Regions from separate parts of the Kitasatospora sp. NPDC101235 genome, predicted to be linked through region 1. Evidence: riboswitches for the same ligand, from Rfam matches in the RefSeq annotation. Region 1 holds a riboswitch; each other region holds the start of a gene.
What was found. A riboswitch is a leader RNA that binds a small molecule or an ion and turns the genes downstream of it on or off. The one in region 1 is predicted to bind cyclic di-AMP.

Region 1 (4,939 bases):
AGCGCCGGGTCGCCGGGCACCTCGGCTTCGACCACGTGCTGACCAGCGTCGGCCAGGTCTACCCGCGCTCGCTGGACTTCGAGGTGCTCACCGCCCTCGTCCAGCTGGCCGCCGCGCCGTCCAGCCTGGCCAAGACCATCCGCCTGATGGCCGGCCACGAGCTGGTCACGGAGGGCTTCAAGGAGGGCCAGGTCGGCTCCTCCGCGATGCCCCACAAGATGAACACCCGCTCCTGCGAGCGCGTCAACGGTCTGGCCGTCATCCTGCGCGGCTACGCCTCGATGACCGGCGAGCTGGCCGGTGACCAGTGGAACGAGGGCGACGTCTCCTGCTCGGTGGTGCGCCGGGTCGCGCTGCCGGACGCGTTCTTCGCCTTCGACGGCCTGCTGGAGACCTTCCTCACCGTCCTCGACGAGTTCGGCGCCTTCCCCGCCGTGATCGAGGCCGAGCTGGACCGCTACCTGCCGTTCCTCGCCACCACCAAGGTGCTGATGGGCGCGGTGCGCGCGGGCGTCGGCCGGGAGACCGGGCACGAGGTCATCAAGGAGCACGCCGTCGCCTCCGCGCTGGCGATGCGCGCGGGCGCCCGGGAGAACGAGCTGCTGGACCGGCTGGCCGCCGACGAGCGGATCCCGCTGGACCGGGCCGCGCTGGACGCGCTGCTGGCCGACCGGCTGTCCTTCACCGGTGCGGCCGGTGCCCAGGTCGCCGAGGTGGTCCGCCAGGTGGAGGCCGTCGCGGCCGCCTACCCGGAGGCCGCCAAGTACGCGCCTGCCGACATTCTCTGACGTCTGGTCAGTTCTGAGTCGTGGGCCCTGCCGCCGGACCGGTGGCGGGGCCCTCGCGCGTCGTGGGGACGTGGCCCGGGTCGAACGGCGGGGTGGTGGTGCCGCACGGCCAGTCGCAGTTCGGCTCGGCCACCGCTTGCTCCTCGGGGGCGAGCACATTGCCCCGTACGGTCGCGAAGGCGATCAGCCCGCCGGCGACCAGCAGGCCCGCGCAGATCAGCATCGCGGTGTGGAAGGCGGAGTCGACCGAGGCGGGCACCCGGTAGGCGTCGCCGCTCAGCCCGGCCAGCGTCGGCAGGGCGGCCACCGCGAGCAGGCCGGCCGCGCGGGCGGCGGCGTTGTTGACCCCGCTGGCGATGCCCGCGTGCCGGACCTCGACGGCGGCCAGCACGGTCGCCGTCAGCGGTGCGACCAGCAGGGTCATTCCGCAGCCCAGCACCGTGACGGCGGGCAGCACGTCCACCCAGTACGAGGAGTCGGGGCCGATGCGCAGCATCAGCAGGACCCCGGCGGCGCACAGCACGGGACCGACGGTGAGCGGGATGCGCGGGCCGATCCGTTTGCCGAGTCGTCCGGCGCGCGCGGACAGCAGCAGCATCAGCACGGTGATCGGCACCAGCGCGAAGCCCGAGACCAGCGGTGAGAACCCGGACACGATCTGGAGCTGCACCACCAGCAGGAAGAAGACGCCGCTGAACGCCGCGTACACGCACAGGGTGACCAGGTTCACCGCGGTGAACAGCCGTGAGGAGAACAGCCCGAGCGGCAGCATCGGCTCGGGCGCGCGGCGCTCGACGGCCACGAAGGCGACGCCGAGCGCCACCCCGATCACCCCGCTGACCCAGACGGCGGGGGACAGGCCCTCGCCGGCCGCGGTCAGTGCGTAGGTGATCGCGCCGAGGGCGAGGGCGGCGAGCACGGCACCGAGCACGTCGAAGCGGCCGGAGGCGTCCTTGTCCCGGCTCTCCGGCACCGAGCGGGTGGTGACCGCGATGACGGCGGCGGCGAGCGGCAGGTTCAGCAGGAAGATCCAGCGCCAGCCGGGACCGTCCACCAGCCAGCCGCCGAGGAAGGGGCCGACCGCGGCCGACACCCCGCCGAAGCCGGACCAGAGGCCGACCGCCGTCGAGCGGTCGTCAGGGTGGAAGACCGCCTGGAGCATGGCGAGCGAGCCGGGGGTGAGCAGTGCCCCGCCGATGCCCTGGACGGCGCGGGCGGCGATCAGCACGTGGATGTCCGGTGCGACGGCGCAGGCCGCGGAGGCGACGGCGAACCAGACCACGCCGATCAGGAAGACCTTGCGCCGCCCGTACCGGTCGCCGAGCGCGCCGCCGAGCAGGATCAGGCCCGCCAGGGTGAGCAGATAGGCGTTCAGCGTCCATTGCAGGGACGCCAGGGAGGCGCCGAGGTCGGCGCCGATCCGGGGCAGGGCGACGTTCACCACGGTGCCGTCGAGCATCGCCATGCTGGAGCCGAGCACCGTCGCCAGTAGTACCCAGCGTCCCTGCGCGGTGCCCAGGCGCAGGGTGCCGGCCTCGGAGGTGGCCACGGGCGAATCCTGCGCTGCGGGGGCGCACGTGACAAGGGTCACCGGTGGGTGTGTTGGCCGAGGGCGGTGCGTGAACGGGCGGGTGCGCTGCGTCGCGGATCTCGGCGCAGGGTCGTGGATCAGTGGCGGGGGGTGAATGGGTTGTGTACGTACCGTGGGGTGCGGCCTGCGGAGTGTCACCGCGTCCGGGGGGATCGTTGCCGTTTCAAGAGATCGACATTGCTTCACCCGAACGGATGGGTTTTAGTTCAGCGACCGCCCGGCCAGTCCGGACGGATCCACCGGGTGGAACGCCGAGTCCTGCCGCTGCCCGGTGGTTCGAGACGAACTCTGTACGGCAGGAGTGGGGGACCCACAGGTAAGTCGCCGGACCGGAGTTCGCGCCTCAGGGCGCGGGTGTCCAGGACCGGCTCGGGGTGAAGCCGCGCATGCGGCCGGGCAACTCCAGCCCGAACCCGACAGCTCACCTCGCAGGCGTCGGAGAGGAAAACCCCATGCCTGCTCAGGCCCGTCGTATCGCCCTGCCCCGCGCTGCCCGCATCGGCATCGCCACCGCCGTCACCGGCGTCTCCTTCGTCCTCCCGCTCGTGACCGCGGTCAGCGCCCAGGCCCACATCGTTCCGGCCGCCCCGGTCGCGCAGGCCGCCGCCTCCACCGACGCCAAGCAGGCCGCTGATCCGGCCGCCCAGGCCGCGCAGGAGAGCTACCGCGTCGTCAGCGGCGACACCCTGTCCAAGATCGCCGACGCCAAGAACGTCGAGGGCGGCTGGCACGCGCTGTACGAGCAGAACCGCTCGGTCCTCGGTGCCAACCCGAACCTGATCTTCCCGGGTCAGCAGCTCGCGCTGCCGGGCCACGCCGCCGCGCCGTCCGCCGACGCTGCTCCGGCGAAGCCCGCCGCCCCGGCCAAGCCGGCGGCCCCGGCGACCCAGGCCGCCACGCCGCAGGCCCAGGTCCAGGTGAAGACCGAGGCCGCCAAGCCGTCCGCGCAGCTCCAGACCCAGCTGCAGGTCGCCACCCCGGCCCAGGTCGTGACCGCCACTCCGGTCGCCGCGGCCACCTCCGGCTTCGTCGCCCCGCTGGCCAGCCCGAAGCTGGGCACCGCCTACGGCGTGGCCGGTTCGATGTGGGCCTCCGGCCACCACACCGGCCAGGACTTCATCGCCTCCACCGGCACCCCGCTGCGCGCCGTCGCCAACGGTGTCGTGGTCAAGGCCGGCAACGGCGGCGCCTACGGCAACCAGGTCGAGATCAAGCTCGCCGACGGCCACTACGCCGAGTACGCGCACCTCTCCTCGATCGGTGTGAAGATCGGTCAGGCCGTCACCGTCGGCCAGCAGATCGGCCTCTCCGGCGCCACGGGCAACGTGACCGGCCCGCACCTGCACTTCGAGATCCGCAACGGCTCGGAGTACGGCTCGGACATCAACCCGGTCGCCTACCTGCGCGCGCACGGCGTCGCGCTCTGAGCCCGAGGCACTCCGACTTCGCGGGGCCCTGAGCCCCGAAGGTTTCAGGAACCACCGCTGCTGCGGGGCGAATCGATCCTCCGGGATGGTCATGTCGGGTGACCGCTCGACCGGGTGATCGCCGCACAGTGGACATGGGCGCGGGACACGCCCAGGCCGGCCCGGCTTCATGAGGACCTCCTCGTGGAGCCGGGCCGGCTGCTTCGTTCGAGCGGGAGTCAGTGCCGGTGGACCGGCAGGCCGTGCTGGGCGGCGGCCAGCAGCTCGTGCATCCGGTGGCCGAAGTCGTCGGTGTCCCGGGCCGGTTCGGGAAAGACCAGGCGGACGTCGCGGTGGCCGTGCGGGTGGTCCAGGCGCAGCACCAGGCCGTGGCGGTCCAGCGCGAGCGGGCGGACCTCCGGCTCGTGGGCGAGCACGGCCGGGTCGAGCAGCCGGGTGAGGACGTCGAGCGCCTCGGCGTGGTCGTCGGCGAGGTGGGTGAGCAGCGCGGCCTCGTGCCGGGCCAGCGGGTCGGGGGCGGCGAGGGCGAGGTCGTCGGCGGTGACCGCGCCGGTGCCGTACGGGGTGGCGAGGACGGCGTGGGCGACGTCCACCCGCAGGTGTACGCCGAGGCCGTCGTCGGCGAGGTGGGCCAGGTGCAGCCGGCCGGCCAGGGTGAGGCGGGCGCGGACCCGGTCGCGGACGGCGACGGGGGAGACGTCGGTGACGTCGATGACGACGGCGAGGCCGTCGGTGGCACCGGCGGCGGCCGCGGTGAGCGGATCGTCCAGGGCGGTGCGCAGCCGCAGCCGGGAGCCGTGCACGGAGACCGGGGTGTCCAGGTGGTGGTGCTCGCCCAGGGCGCGGACGGTGAGCGAGGAGGTCGTGCCGAGCAGGCTGTGGGTCCGTTCGGCGGTGGTGGGCTCGGGGACCTCGGTGTCGCCGGTGGGCAGGCTCATGGGCGGACCTCCAGTAAGTTAGGTGAGCCTAACCTAATGCGGGGGTGGGGGCGTGGCAAGCAGGCGTCCGGACGGGCGGAAGGGCCCGGACGCGCGAGTGGCGTCCGGGCCCTTCGGTGCGGCGGTGCGTCAGCCGATGACGGCCTGCGCGTCGATCTCGACCAGCATCGGCTCCTGCGGCAGCTCGACGAAGAC
Region 2 (4,939 bases), on a different contig from region 1:
CGGCGAGGCCGCCGCTGACGTGCTTGTACAGCGAGGGAGTGGCGACCCCGGCCCGGGCGGCGACGGAGGCCAGGGTGAGGGCCTCGGCGCCCTGCTCGTCGATGAGGGCGAGGGCGTGGTCGACGACCTGGTCGGGGGTCAGTCCTACGCGGGGCATGGGTTCGGGCTCTCCGTACGGGTGGAGTCGGGCGGGACGGGCGGGACGGGCGGGACGGGCGGGTCGGGGCGGGCGGGGCTCAGCCGAGCTCGGCGAGGAACGGCAGCAGGGCGTCCGCGGTGGCCGCGGGGTTGTCGGCCATCGGGTAGTGCCCGGACCCCTCGATCATCGCCTTCCGCGCGCCGAGTGCGGCGGCCTGCCGGTCGGCCACGAGCTCCGGCTTCGGGAAGTCGGGGTCCTTGCTGCCCATGACCACCAGCGCCGGGCACCGCACCGCGGCCGTCCAGCCGACCGGTGCCGAGTCGCCGTGGACGTACCCGCGGGTGGCGGTCTTCCGTCCCGGGGTGCGCAGCGCGGCGACCAGTCCGTCCACGTACGCGTCGAAGTCGGCGGGCTTGGCGCCGGGGAAGGCCATCCGGCGCAGGTAGAAGCCCCAGGAGGCCGGCCAGTGGACGAGGGCGGCGCCCATCAGGCCCATGACGCCGCGCATCAGGGCGCCCTGCGGCGGGTTCTCGACGAAGGCGTCGAGGAGGACGATCCCGGCGACCCGCTCGGGCGCGTCCCCGGCGGCCTTGACGACGGTCGCGCCGGTGTACGAGTTCCCGGCGAGGACGGCGCGGTCGATGCCGAGGTGGTCGAGCAGGGCGAGCACGTCGCCGGCGATGGCGGCCGGGCTGTAGTCGTCCCAGGTGACGGAGGATTCGCCGAAGCCCCGCAGGTCCATGGTGACGACCCGGTGGCCGGCGGCGACGAGCAGCGGGCGCAGGTGCCGGTACGCGGCCCGGCTGTCGAGCATGCCCGGGAGCAGGACGACGGGGGTGCCGTCGCCCTGCCGGGTGTCGTCGAAGGCGATCCGGCCGCCGGGAGCGGTCAGGTACCGGGTGCTCGGGGTGATGGTGCCGTTCATGGGTGGTCCCCTTCGGGCCGTCGGTGCGGGGCATCGGCTGTGCTGCCGATAGCCATAAAGCTAAGGCTAATAGCCTTAGCCGTCAAGCGACCGTCGGCGACGGGCCGCGGTGGCGGGCCGGGAGAAGGGGAAGGGGCCGGTCAGGCCCCCTCGACCTTGAACGGGTCGTGCTCGCTGAGCAGCTTCTCCAGTCGGGCCTGGTCGACCCGGGTGATCATCTCGCTGGACTCCTGCCGGTCCCGGATCACCTTCGCCAGCGTGAACGCGGAGGTGACGGTGTAGAGGAGGCCGACCCCGAGGAAGGCCCGGGTCCATCCGCCGACCGGCAGGTAGACGATTCCGGCGACGAGGGCGATGCCCGACAGGGAGAAGGAGAGGACGGCCTGGACGAAGTACGCGGCCGTGGTGCGGGCCTGCATCGGTGCGCTCATGGCGTCAGGATGCGGCGGCCCCGCCGGGCCGCACATGAGTAGGGGTACTCAGGTGAGGCCGTGCATGAGGGGCCGTTCGTTGACGTCCGATCACCTTCCACCGAGCTGCTCCAAACGGATGGCTTGGAATCGGAGCGTCCTAGGATTAACGTTTGATAACGCAGCACGGTTGTCAACGCCGTACCCAGACGGCACCGTGCGCCGTCGCCTAATCCCGCCGACCGGCCTCCGGGCAGGTCAGGGAGCCGGGGAACCACGTTCCTTGGGGTGAATCGGCGGGGCTCCGGCCCGGCCGTAGGAGACCTTCCTGCTCCGAACCCGTCAGCTAACCCGGTAGGCGCGAAGGAAGGAAAGGAGCGCGCCTCCCGTGGCGTCGACGCACACCCCGGCACACCCGGCCGGCTTCGCAGCCGGTACCCAGCTCCTCGACCACCCCGGCGCGGACGGCCCTGAGGACTTCGGTCCCGAGGCCTTCGGCGCAGAGGCCGAGACCAACCGCCACCGGATGCCGCGTCAGACCCGCGGAGCCTCCCCGCTGCTCGGCGTCACCGCCGTCGCCGCCACCCTGGGCGCCACCGGCTTCGCCTCGGCGACCCCGGCCGCCGCCCCCGCCGTCGAGGCCCCGGACGAGACCCCGGTCGCCCTCTCCGCCGACCCTGGCCTCGCGCTCGCCGCCCGCATCCAGCACCAGGCCGACAGCCAGCGCACCGCCGCCGAGGAGACCGCCCGGCTCCAGGCCGCGCAGGAGGCGGAGGCCAAGGCCGCCGCCAAGGAGGTCGAGGCCAAGCGCGCCGCCGAGGAGGCCGAGCGGGCCAAGGCCGCCGCCCTCACCCTCCCGGTGAACGACTACCGGCTCTCCGCCCACTACGGCCAGAGCGCCCGCTACTGGGCCAACCTGCACACCGGCCTGGACTTCGCCGCCGACACCGGCACCCCGGTCTACGCGCTCGGCCAGGGCACCATCACCTCGGCCGGCTGGGCCGGCTCGTACGGCTACCGGATCGTCGAGACCCTGCCCGACGGCACCGAGATCTGGTACTGCCACCTCTCCTCGATCACCAAGGGCTCCGGCAAGGTCGCCTCCGGCCAGCAGATCGGCAAGGTCGGCGCGACCGGCAACGTCACCGGCCCGCACCTGCACATGGAGGTCCGCCCCGGCGGCGGCGCCCCGGTCGACCCGGAGCCCTGGCTCCAGCAGCGCGGCCTCAACCCCTGACGCACCCGCACGAAGCCCCCGGCCCGGAGCACCCGCTCCGGGCCGGGGGCTTTGCGCGGCGTCTCACTCCTCGACGGGCAGCTGCGCCAGGTACGCCTCGATCTCCTCCGGGCCCGGCTCCGGCGCCAGCTCCGGGAACTCCGTCACCAGCAGCCGCGGCAGCCCCGGCACCGTCCACCCGCCGAACAGGTCGAGCGCCGCGTCGACCGCCGCCTCCTCGAACTGCCCGAAGTCCCCGGCCAGTTCGTCCGGCATCGGCCGCCCCTGCGCGGTCAGCTCGGCCAGGTTGCGGTAGCTGCGCCGCATCAGGCCCTGCTCCAGCAGCCGCCGCGCGCCGTCCGTGGCCATGCCGACCGACAGCACCCGGCCCGGGCCCCAGCCCTGCTCGTCCGGCTCGTCCAGCCAGCCGGCCGGCACCAGCGCCTCGTACGCGGCCAGCCGCTCCTCCTGCGCCAGCTCCCCGAAGCCGGCCAGCCAGTCCCGCACCGCCGCCCCGTCCGTGACGTCCACCCCGTGCGCGTGCAGCAGCAGCGCGTACAGCCGGGGCCAGGTCACCAGGTCGGCGCGGCGCAGCAGCCCGGCCGCGACCTCGCCCTGCCACTCGGCCTCCGCGTGCAGCCGCTCCTGGCGCTTGGCGTTGAGCCGCCGGGCCGCCCGTTGGTGGTCGATCAGCAGCCGGACGGCGTCGCCGTAGGCGAGCGGGTCCTCCTCGGGTGCCGGTTGGACGTACAGGTGGAGCCGCTCGTACAGCAGGTGCTCCACCGCGTCGGAGGTCAGTTCGGGCCAGCCGTCGTGCATCCTGCCCTCGCCCAGCTCCAGCAGCGCCAGCACCGCGCGCAGCGGCCCCTCGGCCACCGGCGCGCGGCCCTGCTCGGCCGCCCAGGCGAGCAGGTCGGCGGCCTTGGTGCGCGGGGCGAGCCGCAGGTCTTCGTCGTTCATAGTCCGAACGGTAGCCGCCGGGCGGGGATAGGGTCGGCAGCCATGGTCCCCGTACGACTCACCGGCCCGCGACTGGCCGTCCGCGAGTACCACCACACCGAGGGCGACGTGGACGCGCTGCACGCGCTGTTCGGCGACCCGGAGGTCACCCGCCACCTGCCCTTCGGGCCGAGCGGCCGGGAGGCCTGCGCCGACCAGGTCGAGCTCTACCTGGAGGAGGCGATGGCCGAGGAGCGGGACACCTACCGGCTCGCCGTCACCAGGCTCGCCGACGCCGAGGAGCCGCAGGACGCGACGCCGGTCGGGCAGGCCTCGCTCACCCTCGACGGGCACCGGGCCGCCCACCTCGGGTGCGTGCTGGCCCGCGAGTTCTGGGGCCGCGGCTACGCGGGCGAGGTCGTCGGCCTGCTCTGCGGCCTCGCCTTCGACGTCCTGGACCTGCACCGGCTGGCCGCCCGGGTCGCGGTGGCCAACGAGGCCTCCGTCAAGGTGCTCACCGGGCGGGGGTTCCGGCTGGAGGGGCGACTGCGGCACGACGGGTTCAAGGACGGCGTCTGGTCCGACTCGTTCCTCTACTCGCTGCTCGCCGACGAGTGGCCGGGCCCGGGCGCCCGCAGGCCGGGCCCGGACCGCTGAACGCCGCGGACGGGCCGGGGGGCGGCCGCCCGGACGCAGGGCGGACCGAACGAGGGGATCGCGGCGGAGGGGGGTTAACCCCACCCCGGATCCGCCAGGCCTCCGGATCACGCCTGGCCTGCGCGTCCGTCAGACTGGACACCGTCAGCAGGACGAACGACCGACAGTACGAGGGGCCGGGGGCCGGGAGCATGAGCAGCAGCCGCAGCATGGAGGACCGGGAGTGGGACGTCCCGGGCGGTTACGGTGACGACCCGCGCCCCGCCCGGGCCCGCCGGACCGAGCGGCGGCCGGCCCTGTGGCGGGCGCCGTTCTCGGCGTACTACTACCGCGAGGTCGGCTACGCGCTCAGCGGCCTGCCGGTGGCGATCGCCGGGTTCTCCGTCTCGATCGTCATGTTCTGCTTCGGCCTCGGCACCTTCGTGACCGTCCTCGGCCTGCCCGTGCTGGGCGCCCTGACCAGCCTCGCCCGCGGCTTCGGCCGGCTGGAGCGGGCCCGGGTGCGCGGCATGCTGGCCCTGGACGTCCCCGGCCCGGAGCCGGTGCGCCAGGTCCGCCCGGGCAGCTGGGGCGCGATCACCGCGCGGCTGGCGGACGCGGCCGGCTGGAAGGCCGTGCTGTACCAGGTGGTGATGTTCCCCTGGGCGGTGTTC
Region 3 (4,939 bases), on a different contig from region 1:
GCTGCCCTCGTTGGCGTACGCGGCGAAGCTGGTGTCCCGGGTGCGCCGGGCGGGCTTCACGGGGGTGCCGGACGAGCCGTACGAGCTGCCGGCCGAGCTGACCGCCGACTCGGCGGGCCGGCTGCTGCTCGCGGTGGCGCAGCGGGCGCACGACGCCGGGGTGGACGTGGACGCGGCACTGCGGTCGGCCGCGCGCGGTTACCGGGACGCGGTGCGCGCGGCCGAGGGCCTCAAGCCGGAGTGACGGGCCCCGGCTCGGAGTGACGGGCCCGGGCTCGGGGTGACGGCCCGGGCCTGGAGTGACGGGCCTCAGGCCGCCTTGGCGGCGGGCTCGGGGCGCCGCTGCGGCGGGACGAGTTCGCCGATGGCCTCGCCGACGAGGACGACGAGTTCGGCGAGGCGCTCCAGGTCGAGGTGGTCGGGCAGCTCGGCCAGCGAGACGATCCGTTCGCCGTCCGGGCCGGCCACGGCGAACAGGTCGATCGGTCCGAGGTGCTTCTCGGCGGTGTCCACGAGGGCGGCGACGTCGCTGGGGCGGCGGATGTCGCCGCAGACGCCGACGACGGGGCAGCCGGGCCGGTCGAGCTCGGAGGCGAGGTCCTCGGCGATGCCGACGTGCTGGTCGGCGATCAGCATTCCGGTGGCGCCGGCCGCGGCGAACCGACGGGCGAGGCCCGCGCCCGACCCGCCGTCGAGGACCGCGATGACGACGACTGACCCGCTGACCCGCATGGCCTGCTCCTCCCTGTGGACGACACCGCACCGGCGCCCACGCGTACTGCGGAGGATCGTAGGCACGTCCTGACCCTCCGCAACAGGGATTACCCCTCAGGTGACCAGGCTCACGCCCGCCCCGCGGCCAAGAGTCGGCCAAGAGCTGTCCACGGGCTGTCCACGGCCCGTCCATGGACGGGCCACGGAGTGTTGGCGCGCCGGACGCGATCCGCGGGCGGGGGAGCGGCGGCCCGCCGGAGGGAGGGCGGGCCCGTCGCACCGGATACGGTCGGTCCATGCCTGCTCAGCCCGACCCCGCCCGTCCCGCCGCCGCGACCTCCGACGCCACCGCCCCGCAGCTGTTCACCTGGGAGTTCGCCGCCGACCCGTACCCCGCCTACGCCTGGCTGCGCGAGCACGCCCCGGTGCACCGCACCACGCTGCCGAGCGGCGTCGACGCCTGGCTGGTGACCCGGTACGCGGACGCCCGGCAGGCGCTCGCGGACAGCCGGCTGTCGAAGAACCCGGCGCACCACAGCGGGCAGGCGCACCGCACCGGCCGGGTGGGCATCCCGGGGGAGCGGCAGGCGGACCTGATGACCCACCTGCTGAACATCGACCCGCCGGACCACACCCGGCTGCGCCGACTGGTGTCGAAGGCGTTCACCCCGCGCCGGGTGGCCGAGTTCGAGCCGCGGGTGCAGCAGCTCACCGACCGGCTGATCGACGGCTTCGCGCAGCGCGGTTCGGCGGACCTGATCCACGAGTTCGCCTTCCCGCTCCCCATCTACGCGATCTGCGACATGCTGGGCGTGCCGGCCGAGGACCAGGACGATCTGCGTGACTGGGCGGGCATGATGATCCGCCACCACGGTGGGCAGCGCGGTGGGGTGGGCCGGGCGGTCAAGCGCATCCGCGCCTACCTGGTGGACCTCATCCACCGCAAGCGGGCGGACCTCGGTGACGACCTGATCTCCGGCCTGATCCGGGCCAGCGACCACGGCGAGCACCTGACGGAGAACGAGGCCGCCGCCATGTGCTTCGTGTTGATCTTCGCGGGGTTCGAAACCACCATCAACCTGATCGGCAACGGCACCTACGCGCTGCTGCGCAATCCGGAGCAGCGCCGGTTGCTGCAGGAGTCGGTGGCGCGCGGGGAGACCGCGCTGCTGGAGACCGGGATCGAGGAACTCCTGCGCTACGACGGGCCGGTGGAGCTGGCGACCTGGCGGTTCGCGACCCGGCCGCTGACCATCGGCGGGGTGGACATCCCGGTCGGCGACCCGGTGCTGGTGGTGCTGGCCGCGGCGGACCGCGACCCGGCCCGGTTCGCGGACGAGAACACCCTGGACCTGGCCCGGGCCGACAACCCCCACCTGGGGTTCGGGCACGGCATCCACTACTGCATCGGCGCCCCGCTGGCCCGGATGGAAGGGCGCGCCGCGCTGGCCACGCTGCTTTCCCGGCTGCCCGATCTGCGGCTCGCGGAAAGCCCGGAGAATCTGCGCTGGCGCGGCGGTCTGATCATGCGTGGGCTGCGCGAACTCCCGGTGGAATTCAGCCCGGAGAGCCGCTCCCCGCACACGCCTGCGCATACCCCGTCCGCGCCCTCGCGCTGAGGTCACGCGACGGACGTCACCGATCGCCTGCCGGCGAGGGTGTGAACGCCCATCAATCCGGACATAACGCCGCCGGTGGTAGGCGATCGGACACGGGCCGTAATTTTCATGTGATATCGACGATATGAGCTTGTGATTGGTCTGATGATCTGTCTACTCTCCCTGGAGTTCGCAGCTGCGGACCTCGTGCGCGGAACGCCGAATCCTGCCCGCCGCGCCACGGGAAACCGACCAGAACCCTGGGCAGGGGCGGGGGAACCAGGTTTGTTGCCGTCTCCCCACGGCTTGGGGTGAAGCCGCCCGAGCGGAATCGTCTCCGCGTACGGCGGCCGGGCCACCTCCCGGTCCGAACCCGACAGCTCACCTCGCAGGCGTGCGGAGAGGGACCTCTTCATGCTGTTCGTTGGAACTGGCCGTCACCGTCGTCGCACCCAGGCCGAGAAGGCCATCGCCGTCGCCGGTGTGGCCGGCGTCGGACTCGCGATGCCGCTCCTCACCGCCACCGGCGCCTCCGCCGCCCCGGCCTCCACCTGGGACTCCGTCGCCCAGTGCGAGAGCGGCGGCAACTGGAGCATCAACACCGGCAACGGCTTCTACGGCGGCCTCCAGTTCACCTCCAGCACCTGGAAGGCGTACGGCGGCACCGCCTACGCGCCGCAGGCCAACCAGGCCAGCAAGGCCCAGCAGATCTCGGTCGCCGAGAAGGTGCTGGCCTCGCAGGGTCCGGGGGCCTGGCCGGTCTGCTCCCAGAAGGCCGGTCTGGCCAAGGGCGGTGCCCCGGCCGCGGTCGACACCTCCTCGGACGCCAAGGCGCAGTCCGCCCCCAAGCAGCAGACCCCGAAGCCCGCCGCCAAGCCGGCCGAGAAGCCGGTCGCGCAGAAGCAGGCCGCCCAGAAGCCGGCGCAGAAGCCCGCCGCGCAGCCGGTCCAGCAGGCCGCCCCGCAGCAGCAGGCGCAGCCGCAGACCCCGGGCTTCTCCGGCAAGGCCGGCTGGGACGCCGACGCCAAGGTGTACTGGTACCAGAACAACGGCGCCTGGTACTGGACCAGCCACCAGAGCGTCTACCAGCAGTACGCCGGCCAGGCCGCCGCCCAGCCGCAGTACGCCCCGCAGGCCGCGCAGTACGCCCCGCAGGCCACCGGCCACGACTACACGGTCCGCGCGGGTGACACCCTGTCGACCATCGCCGCCGCCCAGGGCGTGTCCGGCGGCTGGAACGCGCTGTACGAGCAGAACCACGCCACCGTCGGCGGCGACCCGAACCTGATCCTGCCCGGCCAGGTGCTGCACCTCGGCTGAGCCGTCGCGGCCGGCGCCGGGCCGTGGTGCCCGGCGCCGGTCCGTCATGTCCGGCGCCGACGCCGTCGCGTGTTCCGTCCCGGCATCCGAAGGGGCCTCGGTCCTACCGGTCCCCTTCGTCCGCATTCGCCCGCTCCGGTGGGACAAGCTGGGGCAAGCAGGTGAACTACCGGTGGGTAGTGGGGCCACACGCTGAGACGGGACCGAGGTCGGCGTGGCCCCGGGAGCCCGGGCGGTTAGGCTCTGGTCGTAACGACTCCGCAATCGTCCTGCTGACAGCACCACCGTCAGACCGGACCCTGCTTCCGCAAGGAGATGCCTCGTGCCGTCCATCGATGTCGTCGTAGCCCGTGAGATCCTCGACTCGCGCGGCAACCCCACGGTCGAGGTCGAGGTCGGCCTCGACGACGGCAGCACGGGTCGTGCCGCTGTCCCGTCGGGTGCCTCCACCGGTGCCTTCGAGGCGCTGGAGCTGCGTGACGGCGACAAGAACCGCTACTTCGGCAAGGGCGTCGAGAAGGCCGTCCTGGCCGTCATCGAGCAGATCGGCCCGGAGCTGGTCGGCTACGACGCCACCGAGCAGCGCCTGATCGACCAGGCCATGCTGGACCTGGACGCCACCCCGGACAAGTCCTCGCTCGGCGCCAACGCCATCCTGGGCGTCTCGCTGGCCGTCGCGCACGCCGCCTCCGAGGCCAGCGACCTGCCGCTGTTCCGCTACCTGGGCGGCCCGAACGCGCACGTCCTGCCGGTCCCGATGATGAACATCCTCAACGGCGGTTCGCACGCGGACTCCAACGTCGACATCCAGGAGTTCATGATCGCCCCGATCGGCGCGGAGTCCTTCTCCGAGGCCGTCCGCTGGGGCGTCGAGGTCTACCACACGCTCAAGGGCGTGCTGAAGGAGCGCGGCCTGTCCACCGGTCTGGGCGACGAGGGCGGCTTCGCCCCGAACCTGGACTCCAACCGCGAGGCCCTGGACCTCATCGTCGAGGCCATCCAGAAGGCCGGCTACGTGCCCGGCCGTGACGTCGCGCTGGCCCTGGACGTCGCCTCCTCCGAGTTCTACGAGGACGGTGCCTACCAGTTCGAGGGCAAGGCGCTCACCTCCGCCGAGCTCATCGAGTACTACGCCGGGCTGGTCGCCGCCTACCCGCTGGTCTCCATCGAGGACCCGCTGGACGAGTCGGACTGGGACGGCTGGAAGGCCATGACCGAGAAGCTGGGCGACAAGGTCCAGCTGGTCGGCGACGACCTGTTCGTCACCAACCCGGCCCGCCTGGCCCGCGGCATCGAGACCGGCACCG
Region 4 (4,939 bases), on a different contig from region 1:
AGTTCACCCCGGCGCGACGGGCCAAGTACGCGGCCACCGCGCTGGCGGCGGCACTGGAGGCGGAGCCTGCCTTCCGGGTACGGATAGCTGAGCGGCTGCGCCTGGGGCAGCCGGATCTGGTGAAGGCGCTGGAGTCGGGCACCGTCCCGGGCGCGGCCGATCCGATGGACGTCGCGGCCGCCGCCTACCTGGTGCGTTCGCCGGGCTGGAGCCGGCTGGTGGCCGAGGTCGGCGAGGAGGCCGAGCGGGCCGGAGCCGAGGACGCGGCCGCGGAGGCGGCCCGGCTGGTGGAGAAGCTGCAGGCCGAGCTGGCCGAGGTGCGGGCCTCCGCGCGGGCGGACCTGGACCGGCAGCGGGCCGAGTCCGACGGCGTCCGCAAGGAGGCGGAGTCGCTGCGCAAGAAGGTGCGGTCGCTGGAGAGCGACACCCGCCGGGCGCAGGCCGAGACCCGCCGGGTGGCCGGCGAGCTGGAGGCCGTGAAGGCGCAGGCCGCGGCCGAGCGCGGCGCGGCCGAGACCGAGGCGCGCAGGCTCAGGCACCGGGTCTCCGAACTGGAGAACGCGGTCGAGCAGGGCCGCCGGTCGGCCCGCGAGGGGCGCAGCGTCGAGGACATGCGGCTGCGGCTGCTGCTGGACGCCGTGCTGCAGTCGGCCCAGGGACTCCAGCGGGAGCTGGCGCTGCCGGTCTCCCAGATCCGCCCGGCGGACCTGGTGGAGGCGGTGGTGCCGGGGGCGGCCTCCCCGCACGACGTGGCCCGGCGCGGGCTGGCCGAGGACGATCCGGCGCTGTTGGACCAGCTGCTGGCGATTCCTCAGGTGCACCTGGTGGTGGACGGCTACAACGTGACCAAGACCGGTTATCCGACGCTGCCGCTGGAGCAGCAGCGTATACGGCTGCTGGGCGGGCTGGCGATGCTGGCCCAGCGCACCCAGGCGGAGGTCACCTGTGTGTTCGACGGGCAGGACCTGGACGTCCCGGTGATCATGGCGCCGCCGCGCGGGGTCCGGGTGCGGTTCAGCCGGACCGGGGAGACGGCCGACGAGCTGATCCGCCGCCTGGTGCGGGCCGAGCCGCAGGGCCGCCCGGTGGTGGTGGTGTCCACCGACCGGGAGGTCGCGGAGGGCGTGCGGAAGGCGGGCGCGCGCCCCGTGGCGTCGGTGCTGCTGCTGAACCGGCTGGCCCGGCCCTGATCCCACCGGGCCGCATGATGCCTGGTCAGGAGCGGTTCCGAGGCGGTGCGCGGCTTCCGTGAAGTCGGTGTGGAAAGCGGAGTTCACGCCTTCGGGGGAGTGGCAAAACGGATAGATCTTCACTAGGGTCTGGCGTCAAACCTATTTTCTGGAACCTCATCCCATCGGGTGAGTCCGATGAAAGAAGGAGCCGGTCCCTTGGCCTCCCACCGCCGTCCCAAGCAGCCGAGCCGCGCGCGGATCTCCGTGCTCACCGCTGCTGCTGCGACTGCGGTCGCCCTCTCCGCCCAGGTGGCCGCGCACGCTGCGCCGCAGCCGAACAAATCGGACGTCAAGGCGCAGATCGACCAGCTCCAGGAGGAGCAGGAGCAGGCGGCGGAGAAGTACAACGGAGCCAAGGAGCGGGCCGACCAGCTGCGCAAGCAGGCCGACCAGCTGCAGGACCAGGTGGCCCGCAGCCAGGAGCAGATGACCCAGCTCCAGGGCGGCCTCGCCGAGGTGGCGGGCGAGCAGTACCGCACCGGCGGCATCGACCCGTCCGTCCAGCTGATGCTCTCCTCCGACCCGTCCGGCTACCTGGAGAAGGCCTCCACCGTCCAGCAGGCCAGCACCAGCCAGGCCGAGGCGCTCAAGGGGCTGCTGGACCAGCAGCGCCGGCTGGACCAGGAGAAGACCGAGGCGGCCGCCGTGCTCGCCTCGCTGGACACCACCACCAAGGACCTGAACCAGGCCAAGGCGGACGTCAACACCAAGCTGAAGGCCGCCCAGGACCTGCTGAACTCGCTGAGCGCCGCCGACCGCGCCGCGCTGCGGGCCCAGCAGGCGCAGGACGACCGCGCCTCGCGCGGCAGCGACCGGGTCGACCTCAGCAGTCTGCCGCCGGCCAGCGGCTACGCGGCCGTGGCGATGGCCAAGGCGATGAGCAAGCAGGGTTCGCCGTACGTGTGGGGCGCCACCGGGTCGACCACCTTCGACTGCTCGGGCCTGATGGTCTGGGCGTACGGGCAGGCCGGCGTCTCGCTGCCACGCACCTCGCAGGAGCAGGGCCACTACGGCACCCGGGTGCCCTCGCTGGACCAGGCCCAGCCGGGCGACCTGGTGATCTACGGCAACGACATGCACCACGTCGGGATGTACATCGGCAACGGCATGGTGGTCCACGCGCCGCACACCGGTGACGTGGTGAAGGTGATGAAGGCCGACGCGATGTCGATCAACACCATCCGCCGGGTCTGACGGCCCGACACTCCCGAGGGGCTCCTCCCGGGCCTGTGAAAAGCGCCACCTCCGTGCGGGGGTGGCGTTCGGGTTTCCGGCCCCTTCGCGGCCGCATGCTGAGAACCGATCAGCCTTGCGTGTGCCACTGGTCACCATCGGTCATTTTCACAAAGGAACTTGGGTAATCTTCCGTCTTTTTTCTGACAAGGATTTGAACGGATCACGGTTCAGTTACTAGGGTCGTGCCCCGAACCACCGCACTGTCGATCGCCCAGCCAGGGTGGCGGCGGTGGTTACCGCCGAGTTCGCGAGGCAGCGGGGCAGGTCGAAGCGACTGCCCGACAGGGGAGCCCAGTGGTTGGGGGCGCTGTGGAGCGGAGCCGGGGAACCACGTTCCTCCGGGGTGAATCGGCGCCAGGTCGGCCGGTGGAACGGCCGTGAGGCGTCGTAGGGCATGCTTCCGGCCCGAACCCGTCAGCTCACCCGGTAGGCGGACGTAGGAAGAAGGAGTCCGCCTTCGTGGCGTCCCATCGTCGTCCCAAGCCCGCCGGTCGCGCCCGCGTCTCGATCCTGACCGGTGTCGCCGCCGCCGCCGTCGCCCTCTCCGCGCAGTCCGGCGCCCACGCCGACCCGCAGCCGACCAAGGAACAGGTCAAGGAGCAGGTCGACCAGCTCAACGAGCAGGCCGAGGTCGCGACCGAGAACTACAACGCCGCCCAGGCCAAGCAGCAGGAGCTGGAGAAGCAGGTCTCCGGCCTGCAGGACCAGGTGGCCCGTCAGCAGGCCCAGGTCACCGAGCTCCAGGGCGGCCTGGCCGAGATCGCCGGCGAGCAGTACCGCAACGGGGGCATATCCCCGACCGTCCAGCTGATGTTCTCCTCCAGCCCGGACAACTTCCTCAGCCAGGCCGGCACGCTGAACCAGGCCGGCAGCACCCAGAAGGGTCAGCTGAAGGAGCTCCAGGAGCAGCAGCGCAAGCTCGACCAGGACCGCAACGAGGCCCAGGGCAAGCTCGCCGAGCTGGAGTCGACCACCCAGCAGCTGAAGGCCTCCAAGGAGGAGGTCCAGGGCAAGCTGAAGGCGGCCCAGGACCTGCTCAACACGCTGACCGACCAGGAGCGCCGGGCGCTCCAGCAGGCCGAGGAGAAGGCCGCCGTCGAGGCCCAGCAGAAGGCGGAGTCCGCGAAGCTCGACGCCGCCAAGGCCGCCGCCGACCGCGCCTCGCGCGACAACAGCCGCGGCGACCTCGCGAGCGGCACGACCACCGCTCCGGTGAAGGTGGCCGCCGGCAGCTCGCGCGGTGCCGCCGCGCTCTCGGCCGCCGCGTCCAAGGTCGGCAGCCCGTACGTCTGGGGTGCCACCGGCCCGGGCTCCTTCGACTGCTCCGGCCTGATGGTCTGGGCGTTCAACCAGGCCGGCGTGTCGCTGCCGCGCACCTCGCAGGCGCAGGCCTCGGCCGGCACCCGGATCGGTTCGGACATCTCCCAGGCCCAGCCCGGCGACCTGCTGATCTTCTACAGCGACGCCCACCACGTCGGCATCTACGCGGGCAACGGCCAGGTGCTGCACGCGCCCAAGCCGGGTGCGTCGGTGCGCTACGAGGCGGTCACCAACATGCCGCTGGCCTCCATCGTGCGGGTCTGATCCCCGCACGGACGCTTCCAGGCCCGGTCTTCCCCAGGGAAGGCCGGGCCTGCGGCTTTTCCGGCAGGGTCGATCTGATGTCCGATTAGAGGTCGAATATTCGGGTTGGGAGGGGTTTGGACTCGCTTGCCCGAACTCGCTAACGTCTGCCACCGGACTCCCGCTCGACGGCCGCCCGTCGTGGTGCGGCGGCGGGGGTCGCACCGCAGGATTGGAGCCGCTGCCGCCATGCCCGTGCACCGCCGTTCCCAACTGCTCACCCGGGCGCTGGTGCTGACCGCGGCCGCCGCCACCGCGCTGGGCGTGGCCGCCGGAGGCAGCGCCCAGGCCGCCCCCGGCAGCCCGGACCCGTCCGACCGTCAGGACGTCACGGCACAGGTGGAACAGCTGTACGACGAGGCCGAGCAGGCGTCCGAGAAGGCCAACGCGGCGCAGGAGGCCCAGCGGCGGCTCCAGGGCGAGACCACGATCCTCCAGGGCGAGATCGCCGTCGCCCAGAACCAGCTCAACGAGCTGCGCGGCGATCTGGCGACGGTGGCCGGGGCCGAGTACCGCGGCGGCGGGATGACCCAGACCGCCCAGCTGATCCTCTCGCCCGACCCGGAGGGCTACCTGGCCCGCGCCCGCACCCTGGGCCAGGCCGCCGTGCGCCAGCAGGAGACCCTGCACGAGCTGGTCACCCGGCAGCGCCGGCTCGACCAGCGCCGCGCCGAGGCGGCCGGCAAGCTCGCCGAGCTCGACCGGACCCGCCGCTCGCTCGCCGACAGCAAACAGCAGGTCCAGCAGCGGCTGGCCAAGGCGCAGAAGCTGTTGAACGGCCTGGACGCCACCGAGCGGGCCCGGATGACGGCCCAGGACGCCCGGGACGCCGAGCAGCGCGCCACCCG

Region 2: it holds a riboswitch for cyclic di-AMP, as region 1 does, so the genes downstream of both, ACIRRH_RS25765 (M23 family metallopeptidase) here and ACIRRH_RS17130 (peptidoglycan DD-metalloendopeptidase family protein) in region 1, are expected to answer to the same signal.
Region 3: it holds a riboswitch for cyclic di-AMP, as region 1 does, so the genes downstream of both, ACIRRH_RS03990 (transglycosylase family protein) here and ACIRRH_RS17130 (peptidoglycan DD-metalloendopeptidase family protein) in region 1, are expected to answer to the same signal.
Region 4: it holds a riboswitch for cyclic di-AMP, as region 1 does, so the genes downstream of both, ACIRRH_RS02285 (NlpC/P60 family protein) here and ACIRRH_RS17130 (peptidoglycan DD-metalloendopeptidase family protein) in region 1, are expected to answer to the same signal.

Annotation. Positions count from the first base shown of each region.
Region 1 is NZ_JBIWNZ010000009.1:37,599-42,537, forward strand. Features, by position in the region: gene purB (adenylosuccinate lyase) at 1-788, shown strand, start outside; gene ACIRRH_RS17125 (MFS transporter) at 796-2,337, opposite strand; cyclic di-AMP (ydaO/yuaA leader) riboswitch at 2,692-2,827, shown strand; gene ACIRRH_RS17130 (peptidoglycan DD-metalloendopeptidase family protein) at 2,832-3,806, shown strand; gene ACIRRH_RS17135 (DUF2470 domain-containing protein) at 4,025-4,744, opposite strand; gene ACIRRH_RS17140 (RidA family protein) at 4,874-4,939, opposite strand, start outside.
Region 2 is NZ_JBIWNZ010000016.1:175,373-180,311, forward strand. Features, by position in the region: gene ACIRRH_RS25750 (TetR/AcrR family transcriptional regulator) at 1-157, opposite strand, end outside; gene ACIRRH_RS25755 (alpha/beta fold hydrolase) at 237-1,064, opposite strand; gene ACIRRH_RS25760 (YiaA/YiaB family inner membrane protein) at 1,205-1,495, opposite strand; cyclic di-AMP (ydaO/yuaA leader) riboswitch at 1,691-1,849, shown strand; gene ACIRRH_RS25765 (M23 family metallopeptidase) at 1,863-2,711, shown strand; gene ACIRRH_RS25770 (hypothetical protein) at 2,775-3,650, opposite strand; gene ACIRRH_RS25775 (GNAT family N-acetyltransferase) at 3,693-4,286, shown strand; gene ACIRRH_RS25780 (sensor domain-containing protein) at 4,478-4,939, shown strand, end outside.
Region 3 is NZ_JBIWNZ010000002.1:114,151-119,089, forward strand. Features, by position in the region: gene ACIRRH_RS03975 (MazG family protein) at 1-244, shown strand, start outside; gene ACIRRH_RS03980 (SDR family NAD(P)-dependent oxidoreductase) at 310-732, opposite strand; gene ACIRRH_RS03985 (cytochrome P450) at 1,011-2,333, shown strand; cyclic di-AMP (ydaO/yuaA leader) riboswitch at 2,553-2,721, shown strand; gene ACIRRH_RS03990 (transglycosylase family protein) at 2,727-3,632, shown strand; gene eno (phosphopyruvate hydratase) at 3,955-4,939, shown strand, end outside.
Region 4 is NZ_JBIWNZ010000001.1:480,052-484,990, forward strand. Features, by position in the region: gene ACIRRH_RS02275 (NYN domain-containing protein) at 1-1,190, shown strand, start outside; gene ACIRRH_RS02280 (NlpC/P60 family protein) at 1,389-2,426, shown strand; cyclic di-AMP (ydaO/yuaA leader) riboswitch at 2,764-2,917, shown strand; gene ACIRRH_RS02285 (NlpC/P60 family protein) at 2,928-4,052, shown strand; gene ACIRRH_RS02290 (NlpC/P60 family protein) at 4,281-4,939, shown strand, end outside.